2 regions of the Dactylosporangium sp. NPDC006015 genome follow, and region 1 is predicted to be linked to the other one. Evidence: riboswitches for the same ligand, from Rfam matches in the RefSeq annotation. Region 1 holds a riboswitch; the other holds the start of a gene.

Evidence for each region. Region 1 has a riboswitch for cobalamin ahead of ABZ321_RS20730 (VWA domain-containing protein). Riboswitches for the same ligand answer to the same signal wherever they lie in the genome.
Region 2: another riboswitch for cobalamin. It lies ahead of bluB (5,6-dimethylbenzimidazole synthase); the one in region 1 lies ahead of ABZ321_RS20730 (VWA domain-containing protein).

The regions. Positions count from the first base shown of each region.
Region 1 is NZ_JBEXUD010000010.1:308,057-315,850, reverse strand. Features, by position in the region: gene ABZ321_RS20730 (VWA domain-containing protein) at 1-1,980, opposite strand, end outside; cobalamin riboswitch at 2,014-2,155, opposite strand; gene ABZ321_RS20725 (hypothetical protein) at 2,226-3,077, shown strand; gene ABZ321_RS20720 (hypothetical protein) at 3,154-3,939, shown strand; gene ABZ321_RS20715 (hypothetical protein) at 3,953-4,333, shown strand; gene ABZ321_RS20710 (copper resistance protein CopC) at 4,358-5,104, opposite strand; gene ABZ321_RS20705 (hypothetical protein) at 5,192-5,641, shown strand; gene ABZ321_RS20700 (hypothetical protein) at 5,638-6,885, shown strand; gene ABZ321_RS20695 (MFS transporter) at 7,147-7,794, opposite strand, start outside.
Region 2 is NZ_JBEXUD010000019.1:3,949-11,742, forward strand. Features, by position in the region: gene ABZ321_RS30150 (S8 family serine peptidase) at 1-276, opposite strand, end outside; gene ABZ321_RS30155 (hypothetical protein) at 617-955, shown strand; gene ABZ321_RS30160 (roadblock/LC7 domain-containing protein) at 952-1,458, shown strand; gene bluB (5,6-dimethylbenzimidazole synthase) at 1,514-2,134, opposite strand; cobalamin riboswitch at 2,172-2,376, opposite strand; gene ABZ321_RS30170 (metallophosphoesterase) at 2,495-3,181, opposite strand; gene ABZ321_RS30175 (MBL fold metallo-hydrolase) at 3,259-3,999, opposite strand; gene ABZ321_RS30180 (helix-turn-helix domain-containing protein) at 4,071-5,021, shown strand; gene ABZ321_RS30185 (HAD family hydrolase) at 5,088-5,780, opposite strand; gene ABZ321_RS30190 (MFS transporter) at 5,850-7,295, shown strand; gene ABZ321_RS30195 (dienelactone hydrolase family protein) at 7,337-7,794, shown strand, end outside.

The sequences.
Region 1 (7,794 bases):
GCCGAGCCGCACGGGGCCGGACTCGCAGTCGACGACGACCGCGGGGATGCCGGCGAGCGCGGGCGCGACGGTCATCGGGTCGGGCCCGCTGGTCGCGCGGCCGTCGGTGACGACGACGAGCAGCGGGCGGCGGTGGGCGTCGCGGCGCTTCTCGCCGTGCAGCGTGCGGGCGGCCTGGCGCAGTCCCGCGGCGAGGGGGGTCCGGCCGCCGGTGCGCAGCTCGGCGAGGCGCAGCACGCCGACCTCGTGGCTGGCGGTCGGCTCGAGGACCGTGGTGGCCTCCGCGCCGCGGAAGGTGATCATGCCGACCTTGTCCCGGCGCTGGTACGCGTCGCGCAGCAGCGACAGCACGGCCGTCTTCACGACGGTCATCCGCTGCCGGGCCGCCATCGACCCGGACGCGTCGACGACGAACAGCACGAGGTTGGCCTCCCGGCCCACCTTGACCGCCTCGCGCAGGTCGCGGGCGTGGACGCGGCGGGACCCGCGCAGCGCGGCGGCGCGCACGGTGTCGGGCAGGTGCAGGCTGACGAGCTTGCCGCTGGGCTGCCGGGACCGCACGACGCGGCCGTGCCGGCCGTGCGCGGGTGAGCGCCGCCCGGCGTGGGAGCCCTGCTGCCGGTTGGCCCTCCCACCGATCTTCAAGAGCCGCGTCTTGTACGGGGCCTGCGCGAACGCGAGGTCCCCGGCCGGGCCCGTGGCGGGACCGGTGTCCCCATCGACGTCCGACGTATTGACCATCGTTTGTTCGAGGGTCGGGCGGCCACCCGGATCGTCGACCGGACCCGACGAGCCGGAAATGTCGGACGAGCCGGTAGAAGCGCTCGGCGGAGGCGGGCCACCGCCGTCAGGGCCGCCGTCGCCAGGGCCGCCGTCGTCAGGGCCGACAGGGCCGCCGCCATCGGGGCCGTCGGTGTCAGGGCCGTCGGTGTCGGAGCCGCCGTCGTCGGAAGCGTCGTCGGGGCCGTTGAGCTCCTGGTCGAGGATCTCCTCCAGGCGCTCCTGGTCCGCGCCCGGCGGGTCCAGAGGGTCGCGGCGGCGCCGGTGCGGCAGCGCGAGCCGGGCCGCGTCCCGCAGGTCGTCCTTCGTCACGACGGTCCGGCCGTGCCAGGCGGCGACGGCGACCGCCGTGCGGGCCACGACGATGTCGGCGCGCAGGCCGTCCACCCGGTACGCGATGCAGATCCGCGCGATCCGGTCCAGCTGCGCGTCCGGCAGCGTGACCCGGGGCAGGATCTGCCTGGCGGCGTCGATCCTGCCCGCCAGGGCCGCGTCCTGCTCGACGTAGCGGGCGGCGAACCCAGCCGGGTCGTTCTCGTACTGCAGCCGCCGCCGCACCACCTCGGCCCGCGGCTCGACCGTGGCGGGCGCGGCCACGCCGACGACCAGGCCGAACCGGTCGACGAGCTGCGGCCGCGGCTCGCCCTCCTCCGGGTTCATGGTGCCGACGAGCAGGAAGCGGGCGGCGTGCTTGACGGAGACCCCGTCGCGCTCGACGTGGGCGCGGCCCATCGCGGCGGCGTCGAGGAGCAGGTCGACGAGGTGGTCGGGCAGCAGGTTGACCTCGTCGACGTAGAGGACGCCCCGGTGCGCGGCGGCGAGCAGGCCGGGCTCATAGGCCTTCACGCCCTCGCCGAGGGCCCGCTGCAGGTCGAGGGTGCCGACGACCCGGTCCTCGGTGGCGCCGACGGGCAGCTCGACCAGCGCGGAGCGGCGCCGGGCGGCGGGCGTGCCGGCGGTGTGCGGGCCGTCGGGGCACGAAGGGTCGGCAGACAGAGGGTCGCAGGCGAAGCGGCAGCCGGCGACGACGTCGACCTCCGGCAGGAGCGCGGCGAGGCCACGCACGACGGTCGACTTGGCGGTGCCCTTCTCACCCCGGACGAGGACCCCACCGATCGCCGGTGACACGGCGGTGAGCAGCAGGGCCAGGCGCAGGTCGGGCAGGCCGACCACGGCCGAGAACGGATACGGCGACGTCACGGGCACATTCCCTTCGGCGGGTCCGCGCCCGCTGGGTCATCACGCACGAGCGGCTGGAGTCTCTGACTCCCGGGTCGCGCCCGCCCCACGAAGGGTGACCGCCCCGGTCACAGTGGCGGGACCGTCCCAGATTCGCACTGGGTTCCTCCCTATGACCGCTCGGGGTTCATCGTGTCCCACGGCTCCCAGTGACGTCAACGTGACCCAAATCCTTCGGGCCGGGCACGACCGGCCGAACAGATGACATGTGGAGGAGCGTCGCGCACGCCGTCCTGTGCGTCGTGTTGACCATGGGTCTGCTCGTCGCGTCGGTACGGCCGCGCCTGCCGCCCCTGGCGCCGGAGACGAGCGTGGCGCCGCCGGGCACCCGGGCCATGTGGCTGTGGGAGCGGGAGCGGCCGGAGGCCGTCGTCGACTGGGCGAAGGCACGCTCGGTGACGACGATCTTCGCGTACTACGACCCGCGCGCCGACGTGACGGAGCTGACCCGGTTGCGTGCGCTGTGTGACGACGCCGGGATCGCCCTCGACGCGCTCGGCGGCGAACCGGCCTGGACGACCGACCACGCGACCGCGCTCGCCTGGGCGCGGGCCGCCGCGGCGTCCGGCCTGTTCCGGGGGCTGCACGTCGACGTCGAGCCCTACCTGCTGCCGGCCTGGGAGGAGCGGCAGGCGGCGCTCGTACCGCAGCTGCTGCGGCTGCTGGACGAGCTGGTGCTGATCGGCCCGCCGGTCGAGCTCGACGTGCCCTTCTGGCTGCCGACGGTCCAGGTCGGCGGGGAGAACCTGGCCGACGCCGTGCTCGCCCGGGTCGACGGCGTCACGGTGATGAGCTACCGCAACACCGCGACCGGCGGCAACTCGATGCTCGGCGTCGCCGACGACCTGCTGCGGCGGGCCGGGAAGGCGGCGAAACCGGCCCGGCTGGGCGCGGAGACGCAGGCGCTCGGTGACTGCGCGTACTGCACGTTCCACGGCGGCACGGACAGCGCCATGCGGGCCACGCTCAGCGACGTCGACCGGGCCGCGCAGCGCTATGCCGCGTTCGAGGGAATCGCGGTGCACCAGTACGACACCTGGATAGCGCTCACCGGCTAGCTCAACCGGCCGCCGGCCCGGCCGATCTGGAATTCGTCATCAGGCAGCCATCATCAACAGAGAAGGACCTCTACCGATGCGCCGTTCAGCCTCGATCGCCCTCGCCTGCGCCGCGGGCGCGGCCGCCATCGTTCCCGCCGCGGCGCCGGCCAGCGCCGCGACCCCGGACCTGGGCCTGGTGGTGCCGCTGCTCGCGCCGATGCTGCCGGGGCAGTCGGGCTGGGTGGGCACACTGTGGGGTGCGGCCGGCGACGTCTGCGACGTGCGGGTCACCGCCTCCGGGGCGGGCCTCACCATCACGTACCCGTCGAACACGCAGAGCTACTCGTCGCTGTCGAAGGGTGACTCGCTCGCCGCCGGGCGCGTGGACTACATCGCGTTCAACATCAGCGTCGCCACGAACAAGCTCGTGTCGCTGAACCCGGTGACGCTGAACTACTCGTACACCGAGAAGGCCGACGGCGCGACCACCTGCACCGGCACGAAGCGCACCGGCTCGCAGGTCGCGACCCTGCCGGTCGTGTCGGTCACCGGGGACGCCGTCACCCAGAAGACCTCGACGGTGACGGTGCCGAAGAAGACCCCGGTCTGGTCGCAGCTGGTGTTCCAGGCGCGCAAGGGCGGCGTCGACGACCTGCGCATCACCGTCTCCGGCGGCCCGACCGGCCTGGTCGTCAGCTACCCGCAGGAGCGCGCGTACACCCAGCCCAACCAGGCCGCGGCGCTGGCCGTCGGCACCGACGACTTCGCCGCCGTGAAGTTCGACGCCACGAACGTGGCGGTGGGCACCTACAAGCTGACGGTCAAGCAGACGTACGGCGGCATCACCGACACCAACGACCTCACGCTGGTCGTCGTCTGAGGAGGACGCTGACATGATCCGCTCGCGTGTGCTGCTCACCATCGCCGCCCTCGCGGTCACCGCCGGCCTGGCGGGCTGCGGCGACGAGGGCTCGAAGACCCCGGCGAAGATCTCCGCACCGTCGACGGCCGGACCGTCCGCCAGTGCGTCGTTGACACCCGAACGGATGGAGACGATCTTCCTGGACACGACCGCGGCGCACCTGTGCTCGGTCCAGTCGCGGGTCTACACCGACCCGGCGGCGATGGCCGACGCGTACGCCAGCAAACCCCTGTACACGGGGCTGGCCGACACGCAGGTCGAGCAGTACCAGCAGCGGGTCATCGCCGACCCGGCCTTCGCCGAGCGGCTCACCGCGCAGATCCAGGCGACCTGCGGCACCACCACCGGCTGACCGGTGCCGTCGCGGCCGTCCTCCTCAGCGGAGGGCGGCCTTGCGGCGTTTCTTCTCCGGCTGCACCGGCGCGCGCCGGGCCGCGAGCCCGATCATGAGGCCGACACCCACGATGAGCAGCGCCGGGATCAGCCAGTCGGTGAGCACGAACGGCGTCTTCACCGGCGCCGGCGCCGACACCGGCGGCTGCGCCTGCTGCGGGCCCTGGGTCGGCCCGACCGCCGCCGGCGGGGTGCCCTCCTTGTTGAGCGCGCGGGTCAGCGCCTCGGACGGGCCGGCGGTCGGCGCGGTCCAGCCCGCCGGCGCCGGCGTCACCGGGCCGCTGTAGGTGAACCGCAGCTGCCCCTTCACGGCCTCCCCGTCGGAGGCGACCGTCTGGTAGGCGGCCGTGTAAAGGCCCTGCTCAGGCCAGTGCGACACCGGGACGAGCGCCGGGAAGCCGGTGTTGTACGACCTGGGCTCGAACTTCCCGTCGACCATGAAGTACTCCTGGACGGGCTTGTCGAGCCGCTTCGGCTCCCCGGTCCGCCAGCCGCCCTCGACCCGCAGCCCGGACGGCGCGGTGACCGTGAACCAGGCGAACGAGGCGGGCTGCTCGGTGAAGTACAGCGCCACCTCGGCGCGCGGCTTGTCGACGGTGCTGTCCTGCACCGGGTCGGACATGGCCAGCTGGCCGTGGGCCGAGGCAGGATGTGCGGGCAGCACGACGCCGAGCACGGCGACGAGCGCCAGCACCGCGATCTTCGACGCACCTACACGGACCGATCGCATCGGCACATGATGCCGGGTTCCCCCATGAGCGACAAGACGCTAAATTCACAGCCCTGACAAACCCCCCGTCGCCTCGGGAGCCTTTCCGTGCCTGCAGCTCGTGCCACCGTCCTCGCCGCCGCGCTCGTCCTGGCCCTCACGGGGTGCTCCGCCGACCCTGCAACACCTGCGCCGGCGCCGTCCACCACGACCGCGACGGCCGCCGCCGCCGGTACCGACGCGCCGTCACCAACGGCGGGAACCTCCTCGGCACCGCCGTCGCCGGTCGCGACCTTCGACAAGGAGATCGTCGTCACCGTCGCGAAGAAGAAGGTGACGCCGCCGACCGGCCGGGTCGAGGTCGCCAAGGGCAACCTGGTGCGGATCACCGTCACCTCCGACGTCGCCGACGAGCTGCACGTCCACGGCTACGACAAGAGCCTGGCGCTGCCGGCCGGGGCGCCCGCGTCGCTCGAGCTGCGGGTCGACCGGACCGGGCTGTTCGAGGTGGAGACGCACGCGTCGCACCTGGTGCTCTTCCAGCTCGTGGTCCGTTGAACACCGACCTCGCGCCGGTCCTGGCCCACGGTGTCGGCGGCCGCCAGGACCTGCCGCTCACGCTGGGCCAGCTGCTCGTCGGCGCCGCCGCCGCGTTGATCGTGTCGTTCGTGGTGCTCGGCGTCGCGTGGCGCGCCCCGCGGCTCGACCCCGCCGCCGGCCGCCCCGTGCGGACCATCCCGGTGCCCGCCGTCATCCCCCGGCTCGTGGGCATCCTGCTGCTGGCCGTCCTGGCGTGGACGTTCACGCTGCCCGACACGGCCGACAACCCGGCGGCCGGCATCGTGTACGTGCTGTTCTGGGTCGGGCTGGTGCCGCTGTCGCTCCTGCTCGGCCCCGTCTGGCGGGCCCTGAACCCGCTGCGCACGCTGTCGCTGGGCTTCAAGCCCCGCCGCCCGCTGCCCGAGGGCCTCGGCTACTGGCCCGCCGCCGCGGGGCTCTTCGCGTTCGCGTGGCTGGAGCTCGTCGCCCCCGACCGGGCGACCCTGCCCGTCATCGGCACCTGGCTGGCCGTGTACGCCGTGGCCATGCTCGCCGGCGCCTTCGTCTACGGCCCCGACTGGCACACCCGTGGCGACGCGTTCGAGGTGCTCAGCGACCTCGCCGGCCGGCTCGCCGTCATCGGCCGCCGCCCCGACGGCACGCTCGCCTGGCGCAACCCCCTCGACGGCATCGCCGGCCTGCGCCCCGCGCCCGGGCTCGTCGCCGTCGCCGTCGTGCTGCTCGGCGCCACCTTCTACGACGCGATGTCCGGCGCGCTCTTCTGGCTGCGGTTCACCCAGGAGAACGGGCTGCCCGCCCCCGTCACCGGCACCCTCGGCCTGCTGGCGGTCATCGGTGCGGTGGCGCTCGCGTACACCGTGGCGACCCGCACCTCGGGCCGGCGCGGCCACACGTCGGCGGAGCGCATGCCGGGCGAGCTGGCCCACTCGATCGTGCCGATCGTCGTCGGCTACGTCGTGGCGCACTACTACTCGCTGTTCGTCCTGGAGGGCCAGCGCACCGTCGCGCTCCTGTTCGACCGGCCGGACTTCGACCCGTGGACCGGCGTGATCACCCCGACGGGCGTCGCCAACGTCCAGATCACCGCGATCATCCTCGGCCACCTCGTCGGCACCGTCCTCGCCCACGACCGGGCCCTGAAGGTCTTCCCCCGCGCCCAGGCCATGACCGGCCAGGTGCCGCTGCTGGGATTGATGGTCGCCTACACCGTCGCGGGCCTGCTGCTGCTCTTCACCGGCTGAACCCCGCGCCGGAATGCTTGGTAGAGCGGCGCGAGGGAGGAGCGCCGCTCTACCGGTCCAGCGATATATGTGTATCGAAGGGGGGCCTTCGAGCTAGTCCGTACGAGGGTCCCGGGGGGTTGGGACCCTTTCGGTTGCCGCTGAGAAGAGCATGCAGGTCGCCACTTGGCGCGGACTTGGCGAACACTTGCGCTGACCTGTCACCCACCCGACACCGTTGCCCGGTATCTCCCACCTTGATCCACCCCTCCGCGGAGGTGTTCAGGCGGACGCCTGCTCGCTGGTGGGCTCCTTGGCGCCGGCGGCGGGATCGCCGGGCTCGATGGGATCGGTGGGCTTGGTGGCGCCGGTGGTGACGAGGAGGAGGGCCGCGGCGGCGGCCATCGTGGTCAGGCCGGCGGTGATGAGGGCGCCGCCGCCGCCGAGCCAGGCGACCAGCGGGGCCGCGGCCGCGGTGCCGCCGCCGATCGCGGTCTGGTTGACGGCGCTGACGGTGGCGAAGAGGCGGCCGTGGCGTTCGGGTGGGGTGCGGGCGGTGATCAGGGCGTTCTGGGCGACGTTGAGGATGCCGTTGCCGGCGCCGCCGAGGGCCGCGGCGGCGTAGGCGAGCAGCAGGCCGGGGGCGAGGCCGATGCCCGCGATGCCGGCGCCCATGGCGAGGCACGCGACGGCGACCGCGACCCGGTGGCTGAGGTGCAGCAGGGGCAGCAGCTGCGAGCCCACGAGGACGCCGACGCCCCAGACGGTGAGGTAGAGGCCGTACTGCGCGGAGGAGGCGCCGAGCTGGTCGACGAACCGGAACGGCGCCGCGACGTTGTCGACGATGGCGGCGCCGACGCTGATCGCGACGCCGAGGACCGCGACGGTCAGGACCCGGTCGGCGAGCAGCAGCCGCAGCCCGCCGGACCG
Region 2 (7,794 bases), on a different contig from region 1:
CTGCTGCACGGACATGTTCGCCGAGAAGCCCCGCTGCACGCTGTCGAACACGTGCCGGGTCTGCCCGCCGAACCTGCCGGTGAGCCGCTGGGCCTGGGTGGCGATCGCGGTGGAGCCGTCCTTCAGCGTGACGATGTAGCGGCCTGCCACCGCGTCGGGACTGTCCGCGTACAGGATCGCGCCCTGCGCGACGGCCGCCGCCGGCGCGGCCGCCGCGAAGGCACCGGCCAGCCCCGCCACGAGCGCGACGCCGGCCGCCGTAATTCGGTGGAACACGGTGAGACCTCCTCCGAGGGATGCCAGCTCCGTGGCCGGGTCCGGTTGACGCCGACCCCGGAGGGCTGGAGCAGAAGGTAGGAGGACGCGACCGGCGAAGGTCACCCCGGTGAACAGACGGCGACGATCTGCGCCGTCAAAACTGTTTATGAGTTGCGTGCGCTCACCGGCAGTGACCGGTGGATCGGTTGAGAAGCCAGCCGGCTATGAGCCGTCTGGCTAAAAGCTGCGTCGAAGGGTGCAGCGAAAGATCGCTTCGTGCGAGGCTGGCCGCGGCACCCGCACCAGCTCAGGAGGCACGGATTTGAGCAACAACCTGGATGTCGCGCTGAAGAGCGCGATGAACATCGAGGGGGCGTTCGCGGTCGCGCTCGTCGACTACACCAGCGGCATGACGCTGGGCACCCTCGGCGGCGGCGCCGACTTCGACATCACGGTGGCCGCGGCCGGCAACACCGACGTCGTGCGGGCGAAGCTGCGCACCATCGAGATGCTCGGTCTCGGCGAGCCGATCGAGGACATCCTCATCACGCTCGAAAGCCAGTACCACATCATCCGGCCGCTGCACTCCCGCAACGGTCACGGGCTGTTCCTGTACGTCGCGCTCGCGAAGGCGCGCGCCAACCTCGCGCTGGCCCGCCACCAGCTGCGCGCGATCGAGGAGGGCCTCGAACTGTGACGTCCGGCTTCTTCGGCGGCGCCCCCGACGAGGACGGCCTGCCGCGCAGGGAGGGCCTCGAGCCCGGGGGCGGCGTCGGTCAGCTGCAGTCGCCGCAGTTCGGCGCGCGGCCCGAGCCGCTCGACGCCGCCCTGTCCCCGGTGCGCGCCGCGATGGCGGACCTGCGCCTGCGCGTGCCGGGGGTCCGCGGCAGCGTGCTCGCCGGCGTCGACGGCCTGCTGGTCACCTATGACCTGGGCGCGTACGACGCCGGCGGAGGCACCGAGCCGCACGACGCGGCCGCGCTGGCGGCGACGACGTTCGGCCTGGGCCGGCAGGTGGCGCTGGTGCTGGGGCAGTCACCGTTCCGGGACGCGACCATGCGCAACGACGGCGGCTACTTCACCGTGTACGCCGTGGACGGCAGCACGCTGCTCGCGGTGCTCGGCAGCGACGGGCTCAACGTCGCCCGCCTGCACCTGGAGGCCCGCCCGACCTGCCAGCAGCTCGCCGCGCTGCTCTGAGCCCCGCCCCGGCTCCGGTCCCGCCCGGCGCCGTGCCCGCCCCGCGCGGCGCCGGCTACCAGCGGTCGTGGTGCACGGCGTCGGCGAGCGGGGCCCGGCGGCGCCAGCCGTGCCGCTCCAGGTCGGGGACGGATTCCAGGTGGGTCACCGGGCCCAGGCACAGCCAGGCGACCGGGCGGATGCCGGCCGGGACGCCCAGCAGCTCACGGACGAACGGCTCGCGGTAGAACGACACCCAGCCGACGCCGAGCCCCTCCGCGGTCGCGGCCAGCCACAGGTTCTGGATGGCGAGGCAGACGGAGTAGAGGCCGGCGTCGGCGATCGCGTGCCGGCCGAGGACCGCCGGGCCGCCCCGCCCGGGGTCGTACGTGACGACCACGGACAGGGTCGACTCCAGCACCCCGTCGATCTTGATGCGGGCGAAGGCCGCGGCCCGGTCGGCGTCGAGCGTCGCGGCGAACGTGTCGCGTTCGGTGCGGACGTGGTCGTGGAAGGCGCCGCGCAGGGCGGGGTCGCGGACGAGGACGAAGTCCCACGGCTGGGACAGGCCGACGCTCGGCGCGGCGTGGGCGGCGCCCAGCACGCGGTCGAGGACGTCGGCGGGGATCGGCGCGCCGGTGAACTGGCCGCGCACGTCGCGGCGGCGGTGCACGACGTCGTACAGGTCGGTGCTCATCAGGGCAGGCTCCCGCTGCTCGTGGCCGCCCGTCACGGACGGCCGGTGACCGCGAGGCCGGTCTTCGGACTCTCGGATCAACGCCTGCACCGTCCGCCTTCCCAGCCCTGAGGCCAGTGACCGCGCACCGCTGGTGCGCATGGACGGCAGCTCCCCGATCACCGCGGCGGGCCCGTGCCGGATTCATACCGGCTTCCCGATTCTCCCCGGTCGCCCGGGGCACCTCGCTTCAGTTCGTGCCGTCCGGCAGCATACGCGGCGGCCCGGCCGGGCCGCGGCATTCGCGGACCGCAGGGGCTCAGTCCGCGGCATTCGCGGACCGCAGGGGCTCAGTCCGCGGCATTCGCGGACCGTCAGGGCTCAGGGCACGCAGAGCCGGTAGTGAGTGGTGAGCCGGCCGTCCTCGACGAGGTGGAACGCGAGCGCCGGCGGCGGCTCGGGCCGGTCCTCGGGCTCCCACGGCAGCACCATCGTCGACTCGACGCCCGGCGCGGCGAGCACGGGCACGCCCGCGAACGTGCCGACGGCGGCGCTGTGGACATGCCCGCACAGGACGGCGAGCACGTCCGGGTGGCGGCGGAGGACCTCGGCGAGCCGCCCGGCGCCGAGCTGGCGGACCTGGTCCGCCGCGGGCTTGCCCACCGGTACCGGCGGATGATGGCAGCACACGAGCGCGGGCGTGCCCGTCGCCGCCGCGAGGGTGCCGTCGAGCCACCGGAGGGTGTCGTCGTCGAGCCAGCCCTCGGCGTGCCCGGGCACCGACGAGTCGCACAGCGCGAACAGCACCCCCGCCACAGTCTCGGCGCGGTCGGTCCGGAAGGCGGCCGGGTCGTCGTGGTTGCCGGGCACCGCGAGGACGGGCACACCGAGCGTCCGGAGCCGGCCGAACGCGGCGTATTCGGCGTCGAGTCCGTGGTCGGCGACGTCGCCGGTGACGAGCACGGCGTCCACCGGTTCGCGGAGGCTGCCGATGTACGCGATGACGCGGTCGAACCGGTCGGGCGGCTGCGCGCCGAGGTGGAGGTCGCTGAGGTGGGCGATGAGCACCCCTGCCGGTTACCCCGGCCGGCGCGCGGCTACCGCGGCGGGTGCGCGGCGCCCGCGGTCCCGTGGCGGTCCCGTGGTTATCGCAGCAGGTGTGCGCTGCCCGCGGTTTCGAACGCGGCGCGGACGTCGGCGATGCCCTCGGTGAAGTGGGCCCAGCTGTCGACGTGGACCGGCACCACGGTCTTCGCGTCCAGGAGCCTGGCCGCCGCCAGCATCCCGGCCGCGCCGAGGGTGAGGTCGGCGTCGCCGAGCAGCGCGGTGCGGGCCCGGCCGCCGAACAGGATCGCCACGTCGACGGACGGGAAGCGCTCCGCGACGGCGGCGACGACGTCCAGCGACGCGTTGTCGCCGCTGACGTAGACGGTCGGCAGGCCGTCGCCGTGCAGGACGAACCCGGTGACCGGGCCGGTGAGGTGTTCGGTGCCATCGGGGCCGTGCTGCGCGGGGACGGCGGTGACCCGCACGTAGCCGTCGCCGCCGGGCCGGGGCAGGTCGGTGTGGGACCACGGCTCCAGGCCGGTGACCTGGCCGCCCAGGCGGGCGGCCGCCGCCGGGGTGCTGAGCACCACCGGTACCGACGCCGCGAACGCACGACCGAGGGTGTCGAGGTTGTCAGGGTGCTGGTCGTGCGAGAGCAGCACGACGTCGACGGCGCCGGCGTCGTCGGGGGTGCCGGTGGCGGGCTCGGTCTTGGTCAGCACGCGGCTGCCGAGCGGGTACTGCCCGGGCGGGTCGAACGTGGGGTCGGTGATGAACGTGACGCCACCGACGCCGAACACCACCGTCGGGCCGCCGAACCGCTGGAACTGCATCGTCATGGGCTTCACCTTCGCCGGTCCCGGCGCGCGCCGGCAGTGGCTGGAACGCCATCCTCCGATACGATCAAGCCATGACGCGCTCGGCGACGACGGTCGGGGTGCTCATCGGCGACGGCGCGCCGATGCTGGAGGTCGCCGTGGCACCCCGGGTGTTCGGCGTCGCGGCCGCCTTCGACGTGCGGACCGCGGGGGAGCACCCCGGCCCGCTGACGACGACGGCCGGCATCGCCCTCACCGCCCCGCACGACCTCGACGACCTCGACACCGCCGGCGTCGTCGTCGTGCCCGGCTGGCGGGTGCCCGGCGGCGCGCCGGTCGCGCCCGGCATCCTCGACCGGCTCCGCCGCGCGCACGACGAGGGCGCCACCGTGGTCGGGCTGTGCCTGGGCGCGTTCGTGCTCGCCGAGGCCGGCCTGCTCGACGGCCGCCGCGCCACGACGCACTGGCGGCACCTGCCCGAGTTCGCGTCCCGCTTCCCCGCGGTCGACGTCGTCGAGGACGTGCTGTATGTCGACGAGGGCCTGGTCGTCACCAGCGCCGGCAGCGCCGCGGGCCTCGACGCCTGCCTGCACCTGCTGCGCCGCGACCACGGCCCGGCGCTCGCCAACGCGGCCGCCCGCGCCCTCGTCGTCGCCCCGCACCGGGCCGGCGGGCAGGCCCAGTTCATCGAGCGCCCGGTCCCGCGGCTGCGCGACGGCGACGCCGTGGGCGACGCGATGCGCTTCGCCCTGGAGCGCCTCGACGACCCGACCCTGGACGTCGACCGCCTCGCCGCCACCGCCCACCTGAGCCGCCGCACGTTCGACCGCCGCTTCCGCGAGGAGACCGGCTCGTCCCCGCTGCGCTGGCTGCTCCAGCAGCGTGTCCTGCGCGCCCAGCACGTCCTGACCACCACCGACCTGGACATCGACGCGGTCGCCCGCGCGTGCGGCTTCACCGACGGCGTCGCCCTGCGCCCGCACTTCCGCCGCCAGGTCGGCATCCCGCCGCACTCGTACCGCGCCGGCTTCCGCACCCCCTGACGCCGCCCGCTCCGCCCGGCTTCACGGCCGCCGCTTCCGGCTTGGCGGTGCGGCGGTTCCGGCGGCTCAGTGGGGGAGCAGGAGGGCGGGCAGGTCGCGCAGTGAGCCGATCCGGTGCGCCTCGCCGGGTGGGGCGGTGCCGGGGCGGTCGAGGTGGACGGCGTGCAGGCCGGCGGCGCGGGCCGGGAGGACGTCCAGGTCGTGGCGGTCGCCGACGCTCACGACGGTCTCCGGGGCGAGGCCCCAGCGGCGGCACGCCTCGGTGAAGACGGCGGGGTCGGGCTTGAACAGGCCGAGGGTCTCGGCGGTGTAGACGGGGCCGGCGAGGTCGCGCAGGCCGATGCGGGCGAGCTTGGCGGTCTGCTGCTCCTCGATGCCGTTGGTGAGGACGGCCGTGTGCAGTCCCGCCCGCCGGATCGCCGCCAGCGCCGGGCGGGCGTCGGGGTAGGCGGCCCACGACTGCTCGTACATCAGCAGAAAGCCGGAGAAGAGGGTGTCGAGCCGCCCGTCGTCCTCGCAGGGGGTGCCGAGCGCGGCGAGGAAGTCGCGGAGCCTGCCGCGGCGCTGCTGCTGGAACGTGACCAGCCCGGCCCGCCACGCCTCGAGGTGCCGCTCCTGGACCGTCGCCCACAGGGTCCGGGTGCCGGCGTCCGGCTCGACCCCGATCGTGGGCAGCCAGCGCAGGAGGGCCGCGCCGACGGCGGCCTCGTGGTCGAGCAGGGTGCCGTCGAGGTCGAGCAGGACGCCGCACAGCTCCACGCCGCGCACTCTACGGGGTGACGTTCATAACCCTATTTCCGATCGGAAAAGCAGGTATACGATCGCCCGGTGGAAGGGGTCAGGGCGCGGTGGGTCGTCGCGGTCTGCCTCGGCGCCGGGTTCACCACGCTGCTGGACCAGTCGGTGCTGAACGTGGTCGTGCCCGCGCTGCGTGGCTCGCTGCACGCCGGCACCGCGTCGCTGCAGTGGATCCTCGCCGGGTACTCGCTGACGTTCGGGCTGGCGCTGGTGCCCGCGGGGCGGCTCGGCGACCTGTACGGCAGGCGGCTGCTCTTCGTCGGCGGCCTCACCGTGTTCGCCGCGGGTGCGATCGCGGCCGCCACCGCCCGGCACGGCTGGGTCGTCGCCGCGGCCAGGCTCGTGCAGGGCTTCGGCGCCGGCACCGTCAACCCGCAGATCATCGGGCTGTTCCAGGACCTGTTCCGCGGGCGTGCCCGCGCCCGCGCGCTCGGGGCCTACGCCTTCGTCGGCGGGGTCGCCGGCATGCTGGGGCCGCTGCTCGGCGGGGCGGTGCTGCAGGCGGCCGGACCCGGGTCCGGCTGGCGGCTCGTCCTGGTGGCGAACCTGCCGTTCGCGGTCGTGACGATCCCCCTCGCGCTGCGCTTCCTGCCCCCCGGCCGGCCCGCGGGCCACACCGGCGACCTCGACCTCGGCGGCCTGCTGCTGCTCGGCGGCACCACCCTCGCCGCGCTGCTGCCGCTCGCCGGCACCGGCGGCGGCGCGTGGTGGCTGCTCGCCGCCGGCGCGGGGCTGGTGGCGTTCCTCGCGTGGGAGCGCCGGTGGACCGCGCTCGGCCGCACCGCGATCCTGCTGCCGGCGCTGACCCGCAACCGGGGCTACGTCCTCGGCGTGCTCGTGGCCATGTGCTACTTCGGCGCCACCCTCGCCCTCAACCTGGTGCTGTCGCTGTACCTGCAGGACGGCCTGCACCACCAGCCGCTCGCCGCCGCGGCGATCGCACTGCCGAGCGCGGTCGGCTTCACACTGACGTCGGCGCTCGCCTCGGGGCTGCGGCGGCGGGGGACCACGGTCGCGCTCGGCGTCGCGGTGGCCGGCATCGCGGCCTCGATCGCCTCGGTCGAGCTCCTTCCGGAGGGGCAGGTGGTGTGGGCCCTCGCGGTGGGGCAGTTCGTGACGGGGGCGGCGGGCGGCTTCGTCAACTCGCCGAACCAGGCGCTGACCCTGTCCCACGCGCCGCCGGGCGCCAACGGGCTCAGCGCCGCGCTGCTGCAGCTGTCGCAGCGGCTCGCCGCGAGCGTCAGCATCGCGGCCGTCAGCGGCATCTTCCTGGCGACGGCGGCCGCGCCCGGCGGTCACACCGCCGCGATGGCCCACGGTGCGGCGCTGTGCCTGGGACTCGCCGCGCTCGGCCTGCTCTTCGCCGCCCTCGACCGAGACCGCCGCCGAGACCGCCGCCGAGACCGCCGCCGGGACGGGCCCGGCCCGTCGCCCGTCGCGGCCGGACGCCCGTCGCGGGTGCCATCCGAGGACTGATCGCCGGCATCGGCCTCGCTATTGGTCGCTGTGGATGGGCGATGGCTAGCGTGGCCGGCGTGTACATCGCCCGGCCGGCGTCGACCGGTCCGCAGCACCGGGTCGTCGTCGGCCATCAGCTCTTCGGGATCGACGCGGCGGTCCGCGCGTTCGCCGACCGGCTCGCCGCCGAGGGCTGCCTGGTCGCCGTGCCCGACCTGTACCACCGCAGCGCACCCGGCGTCGAGCTCCCGCAGGACGACGAGGGGCGGGCCCGCGGCTTCGAGCTGCTGCACGGCCTCGACCGGGACGAGGTCGTCGCCGACGTCGCGGCGGCGGTCGACGTCCTCGGCGGCGACCCCGCCGGCGTCAGCATGGTCGGGCTGAGCGTCGGCGGGCACGCCGCCTATCTCGCCGCCGCGCGGCTCGGGCTGGCGGCGGCCGCGGTGCTCTACCCGGGCTGGCTCACCGGCACCCAGATCCCGATGAGCCGCCCCGAGCCGACGGTGACGCTGACCCC